DNA from 2 places in the Promicromonospora sukumoe genome. Region 2 is predicted to be linked to the other one. Evidence: predicted binding sites of a transcription regulator. Region 2 holds the regulator's gene; the other holds the start of a gene.
The links. The regulator LexA, encoded in region 2, represses DNA repair genes until DNA is damaged. The targets are predictions, from matches to a motif close to TCGAACANNTGTTCGA.
Positions count from the first base shown of each region.

Region 1: FHX71_RS12280 (HNH endonuclease signature motif containing protein) is a predicted target of LexA. The motif match lies at 1,824-1,839, and genes of this name have one in related genera.

Region 1 is NZ_JACGWV010000001.1:2,762,888-2,766,345, reverse strand. Features, by position in the region: gene FHX71_RS12285 (serine/threonine protein kinase) at 1-1,706, shown strand, start outside; gene FHX71_RS12280 (HNH endonuclease signature motif containing protein) at 2,053-3,458, shown strand, end outside.
Region 2 is NZ_JACGWV010000001.1:986,080-989,537, forward strand. Features, by position in the region: gene FHX71_RS04390 (L-lactate dehydrogenase) at 21-1,007, shown strand; gene lexA (transcriptional repressor LexA) at 1,146-1,961, opposite strand; gene FHX71_RS04400 (LysM peptidoglycan-binding domain-containing protein) at 2,154-2,765, shown strand; gene nrdR (transcriptional regulator NrdR) at 2,906-3,388, shown strand; gene FHX71_RS04410 (DUF5302 domain-containing protein) at 3,448-3,458, shown strand, end outside.

The DNA.
Region 1 (3,458 bases), 1.8 Mb from region 2:
TGCTGCGGACCGGACCCGGCTCCGACGGGTCCGCCGTGACGGCCGTGCTCGGCGCGGCGCACGGACCGGGGCGCACCGTCGTCTCCGGCCGGGCGGGGCCCGGCGTCGGCCGGCCGAGCGCACCGGGCGCGGACGGCGCGCGAACCGTCGTGGGCAACCCCCAGTTCATGTCGCCCGAGCAGGCCCAGGGGCGGCCGGTCCGCGTGGCCGGCGACGTCTACCAGGCGGGAGCGCTCCTCTACTACCTGCTCACCGGGCGCCCGCCCTTCCCGCGTGACACCGACGCCCAGGTGCTCAGCGCGCACGTCTCGGCGCCGCCTCCCGTGCCGTCCGCGCTGGCCCCCGCGGCCCGGGCCCTGGACCGCGTCGTGACGCGCGCCATGAACAAGACACCGGTCCGCCGGTTTCGGGACGCCGCCGAGATGCGCACGGCGCTCGCGGAGGCGATCGGCCGGACGGCCTGGACGGCGGGGGCGACCGGGACGGCCGCGATAGCCGGGACGACGGCGGACGCGGGGTCGGTCGGGTTCGCTGGTGCTGGTGCTGGTGCTGGTGCTGGTGCTGGTGCTGGTGTGGGTTTGGGTGTGGCTGCGGGGCCTGGACTGGGTGCGGGTATCGGCGGGGTTGGTGGTGCGGGCGTGGCGACGGCCTCGGGAGTAGGGGCGACCTCGGGTGTGGTGGCGTCGTCGGGAGCCGTCCCGACCTTGGGTGCCGGAGCGGGCGCGGGCGGTATCAACGGGGCCGGGACGTTTCCGGACGAGGAACGTCTGACCACCTCGGCGCGGGGCGCGGGCCCGGGCGAACAGACCGGGCCGGGGGACAGCAACGAGGAGCGCACTGCGGGAGACATCCCGGGCGAGCTGCGCCCCGACGGTGACCCGGGCCCCGGCAGCGGCGACGGACCGCGCCGGACCGCCGACCTCGCGTACCTCGCGCCGGTCGAGGACGGGCCCGGGGCGGCACCGGTCGTCGCGCGCCGGGCCGGCGCCGCCGGCGTCGGCGCGGTGGCGCTCGCCCTGCTCCTGGCGGGGTTGGCGGTGTGGGCGGCAGTCGCGGCCCCCGGTCTGCCGCAGGCCGGAGCGGGGGACTCGCCGAGTGCCGGCGGTTCCGTGTCGCTCACGCCGGCACCGATGTCGACGGCGAGCCCGTCACCTTCGGCGTCGACCGCGTCGCAGTCTGCCTCGCCGTCGGGTTCGCCGAGCAGTGGCGCCGCATCGCAGGCCCCGAGTGCGTCACCGTCGGCGACCTCCTCCGGGACGCCGACGGCGACGGCTCGACCGCCGTCGGCGGACCGTTCCGCGGTGCCCGTGCTGACGGGCACGCTCACGGAGGCGCAGGAGGCGCTGCGCGCCGTCGGGCTGACGCTCGGTGACGTGACCCGCGAGGACTCGGCCGAACTCGCCGGGACGGTGCTCGAACAGCATCCCGCGCCCGGCCGGATCGTGGAGTCCGGCGCCGCGGTGGCGGTCACCGTGGCGAGCGGCCGGAACGCGGTGCCCGCCGTGGCCGACATGACGCTGGGCGCCGCGCTGGCCGAGCTGGAGTCCGCCGGTTTCGAAGTGGTGCCGGACATCGCGGGGACGTCGCCGCGGACCCCGGTCGTCGGCACCGCGCCGCCCGCACGAACCGTGCTGCGCCTGGGCGTCACGGTGACGGTGCTCGTGGGAGAGCCCGACCCTGTGCCGTCGGGGTCGCCGCCGCCCTGACTTGGTCGTCCTGACCCCGCAATATGACTATCGGTCCGACGCTCCCTGTGCGCGCCGAAGGGCGCCGTTTACGCGGCAGGCAGAACAACGAGCGGCCGTCAGTGGCTCCACGTAGGATCGAACAAACGTCCGCAGGAATGATGTGCATGGTTTAATTTTGATTGTTTTCCGGGTATCGGGGGAGGTGGCAGCATGGGCAAGCAGCGGGCCGACGGCGGTGGAGGCTTGGCGACCGTGTCGTTCTTGACCGGTCGAGGGCCGGGCGAGGTGTCCGAGCGGAAGGGCGTTTCCGCCGCGCTGGCCGACGACCCCATGTGCGTGGTGCCTCTCCTGGCGGGAGTGCTCCATGAGGCGTCCCCTCCTGCCGAGGATCCCGCGGCCGGCAGCATGCCCGACGACGCCTGGCTCGCCCGCACTGTTCGCCGAAGGTGAGGCGCTGTTCGCCGAGCGGGACGAGCAGTACCTGCGGAGCGCTCCGTCGCGACCGGAGTCGAGTCGTCTGTCGGACGGTACGGCGTCGTCCGGCCCGGTGGCGCTGTGGCCCGTCGAGGTGCTGCGGGAGGCGCTGGCCGGCGCGCCCGGCGCGGAGCTGGCACGAGTGGTCGCCGAGTACACCGGGCTGGGTGCCGCGCCGTGCGAGGCCGCGGGCACCGGACCTGTTGTCGGGACCGCTGTCGGACTTGCTGTCGGACCCGACGCCGTGCCTGCCGCTGAACCCGCTGCGGTGCCGACGGCCGGTTCGGCAGTCGATCTCCCGGCTGGAGCTGAGGCCGGGTCGGCGGCGCTCGCCGCGTTGTCCGACGACGTACTGGGGGAGCTGGTGGGCGCGTGCGCCCGGCTGCAGTCGTGGGCGGCGGGCGTGCAGGCGCAGGCCGTGGCGGAGCGGGCCGCGCGGGAGACCCACCCGCTGGCCCACGACTCGCTGGTCGGGCAGGTCACGGCCGAGCTCGCGATCACGCAGGCCGAGGGGTCCGAGGTAGTGGTCCGGGCCGAGTCCGGTGCCCAGCACCCCACGGTGATCAGTGCTCTCGTCTCGGGGCGGATCGACGTGCGCAAGGCGCACACCCTGCTGCGCTCCGCCGCGCAGCTCACGGTGGCCGAGCGGGCCGAGGCGATCGCCCGATACCTGCCGCAGGCTCCGTCCCGGACGTGGCGCTGGCTCCGGAGCAAGCTGCTGGCCTTCGCGAAGGCCCGGCACGGCGCCGAGGAGACCGCGCGGGCGGCGGCTCTGGACCGCAACGTCCAGCTCGATCGGGCCGAGAACGACATGGGCTGGCTGTCGGCGTACCTGCCCGCCGTGGACGCGGCGGCCGTGTGGGGCGTCGTCGACGACATGGCGCACCAGCTCCGGTACACCGCCGGCGAGGAGCGCACCCTCGGCCAGCTCCGGGCGGACTGCCTGACCGGCATTGTGACGGGCCGGCTGCTGCCAGCGGACCGCTTCGCGGCCACCGTGACCGAGGGGGCCCCGGGGACAAACGTGCGCGCGGCGAGCTCCGTGGGCACGGGAGCTCCAGGGTCGGCGTCGGCCGACAGCGGCTCGACGTCCGACATGACGGGTACGACGGCGAGCACGCGGGTCGGCACCACCGGCGCGAGCGCCACGGGCACTGACATCGGCACAGGCACTGACATCGGCACGAGCGCCGACATCAGCACTAGCACCGAGAACAGCACGGGCGCTGACACCGCTACCAGCGCTGCGGCCGACGCTGTCTGCGCCTGCGGTGGGCGGGCGCCCGTCGTGCACGA
Region 2 (3,458 bases):
TCGGCGCCTAGCCTGAGGTCATGGCAGTCATCCCGGACGTCCCCGCCCAGCCCGCCGGCTCCCGGACCACCAAGATCGCCGTGGTGGGTGCCGGGGCCGTGGGCTCGACGCTCGCCTTCGCCGCGCTGACCCGCGGCTCGGCGCGCACCATCGCCCTGCTGGACATCGACCGGCAGAAGGTCGACGCCGAGGTGCTCGACCTGCAGCACGGCCTGATGTTCACGTCCCAGGCGCACGTCATCGGCTCGGACGACCCCGCGGTGTGCGAGGGGGCAGACGTCGTGGTCGTGACCGCCGGGGCCAAGCAGAAGCCGGGCCAGAGCCGCGTCGACCTGGCGGAGGCGACGATCGGGCTGATGCGCACCATCCTGCCGGGCCTGGTCGAGGCCGCGCCTGACGCGACGTACCTGATGGTCACCAACCCCGTGGACGTGGTGACCTACGCGGCCCTGAAGATCTCGGGCCTGCCGCGCGAGCGCCTCTTCGGCAGCGGCACCGTGCTCGACTCGTCCCGGCTGCGGGTCGTGCTCGCGGAGCGGTGCGGCGTCGCCGTCGGGAACGTGCACGCCTACATCGCCGGGGAGCACGGCGACTCCGAGATCGCGCTGTGGAGCTCGGCCTCGATCGGCGGCGTGCCGCTGCTCGACTGGGTGCCGGTGGGCGGTGCGGCGCCCCTGGACGCCGAGGTCCGCGCCGAGGTGCACCACGAGGTGGTCGACTCGGCGTACCGGATCATCGCGGGCAAGGGCGCCACCAACTACGCCGTCGGCCTGGCCGCCACGCGGATCATCGAGGCGGTGCTGAAGGACGAGCGCCGGATCATGCCGGTGTCCTCGCTGCTGGACGACTACTACGGCATCAGCGACGTGTGCCTGTCCGTGCCGTCCCTCGTGGACCGGCGTGGGGTCGCGGACCCGGTGCGGGTGCCGATGTCCGACGACGAGCTGGCCGGCCTGCGCGCCTCCGCGGAGAGCGTGCGCGCGGTACAGAAGCGGTTCGGGTTCTAGGTCTCGACAAGCTCGACCAGCGGGGGGTCAGGCTCGACCCGCGGGGGACCAGGCTCGACCGGCAAACGAAAGGCTCGACCAGCATTTCGCTGGTCGAGCCTGTCGAATCGCTGGTCGAGCCTGTCGAGACCTTCGTGCTCAGAGGCTCCGCAGCACCGCGACGACGCGGCCCAGGATCTGCGCCTCGTCACCCGGGATGGGCTCGTAGGCCGGGTTCTGCGGCAGCAGCAGCACGTGCCCGTCGGTCTGCTTGAAGGTCTTGACCGTGGCCTCGCCGTCGATCATGGCGGCGACGATCTCGCCCTGCTCGGCCACGTTCTGGCGGCGCACCACGACCCAGTCCCCGTCGCAGATCGCGGCGTCGACCATCGAGTCGCCCGCGACCTTGAGCAGGAACAGCTCACCGTCACCGACGAGCTGGCGGGGGAGCGGGAAGACGTCCTCGACGACCTGCTCGGCGAGGATCGGGCCACCGGCCGCGATGCGGCCGACCAGAGGCACGTACGACGGCGGCGGGGTGCTCGCGTCGTCGGGCACGGAACCGCCCCAGTGGACCTGGCCGCTGCGTCGCGGCTCCGGCCAGTGGATCTCGCCGCGCGTCGGCTTCTCGACCTGCTCGGCCAGGGGTTCGACGAGCTCCATGGCGCGCGGCCGGTTCGGGTCGCGGCGCAGGAAGCCCTTCTTCTCCAGCATCTGGAGCTGGTGCTTGACGCTCGACGGGCTGGCCAGCCCGACGGCCTCGCCGATCTCACGCATCGACGGCGGGTAGCCTCGCGTCTCGAACGACTGCCGGATCGTGTCCAGCACGAGGCGCTGCCGCTCGGTGAGGCGGTCTGCCGGCGAGATCGCGTGGACGTCGGCGACCGCCCCGTCGCCCGGCGCGTCCAACGTGGCGACACCCGAGAGTGCCGTGTCGACGGCTCTCGTGTCGCTGGTCCCGTCCCGTCCCGTCATGCCCGTGCCCCTCCCGTTCCGACAAATGTTCTCCTGTGCGCTGCCCACTCTAGATCACAAATGTGCTCGGCTCAAACGAATGTTCGAGCGTGTCTCGACACGGGCGGTGTCCCGTGCTACACAATGGTACGAGCGTTCGACGAACGTGTGTATGAACGGACAAGAGTTCGAATCGTCTTTCGAGGAGGGGCCATGGGGGACGTGATCCCGCTGCGGCAGTACACCCCGGCGTACGGGCAGGTGTCCGGAACGAGTGCCACGGTGCGGGCGTACCGGCCGAGCCCGGCGCACCCGGCCGGCCGAAGGCTCGCACCGGCCGAGCATCGCGCGGCCGCCCCGGCGCACGGACCGCGCCGGACGGGAGAGCCCCGCCAGGCACACGCACCCCGCCAGGGCTCCGCGCCCCACCGGTCGCATGCACCCCGCGAGTCCTACGCACCGCACCAGGCGTACGCGCGGCAGGCTCATCACCCCGCCACCGACCGGTCCGCGCTCGCCGACCGCCTCGGCCTGGCCGGCCTGCGGCTGACGCGCCGCGGCCGGGCCGTGCTCGTCCTGCTGGCGATGCTCCTGGTGGCGCCGATGGTCACGTGGGGGGCGACCGCCGTCGCAAGCGCCCCGGGCGAGCCGACCGAGGTGCGCGTGCACGCGGTGCAGCCGGGGGAGACGCTCTGGGGCTTCGCCCAGGAGGTCGCGGAACCCGGCGAGGATGTGCGGCAGGCCGTCGCCCGGCTGCAGGACCTGAACGAGATGTCGTCGGCCACGGTGCGTGTCGGCGAGCTGCTCCTGCTCCCGAAGGAGTGACGGGAAGCACCCCGAAAGTGGCCAGAGGCCACGATTCGCCGTCAAATGTTGCGGCGATGTTGCATGGGGGTGGTTTGCCCGCTTACGGTCGGGGCGCGACCGGATGTCTCCGGTCCGTGGCCGACCACGCTGGAGTGAGCATGCACTGCCCGTTCTGTCGCCACGCCGACTCGCGCGTGGTGGACTCGCGGACCGCCGACGACGGCCTGTCGATCCGGCGCAGGCGGCAGTGCCCGAACTGCAACCGGCGGTTCACGACCGTCGAGACCGCCAGCCTCTCCGTGGTCAAGCGCTCCGGCGCCACCGAACCCTTCAGCCGGGACAAGGTCGCCGCGGGCGTGCGCAAGGCCTGCCAGGGCCGGCCGGTCAGCGACGACGACCTCGCGATCCTGGCGCAGCGCGTCGAGGAGACCCTGCGCAGCAACGGCAGCGCCGAGATCGACGCCTACGAGGTGGGCCTCGCGATCCTCGGCCCCCTGCGCGAGCTCGACGAGGTGGCCTACCTGCGGTTCGCCAGCGTCTACCAGTCCTTCGACTCGCTCGAGGACTTCGAGAGCGCCATCACCTCGCTCCGCGCCGAGCGCGCCGAACGTGAGGCGGACCGCGCGGCGGCCCAGGCCTAGCCCACGTGTTGATCACAGCGGTTGCTGCCAGGATCGGCCCGGCTTTGGCAGCAGGTGCTGTGGTCGACGT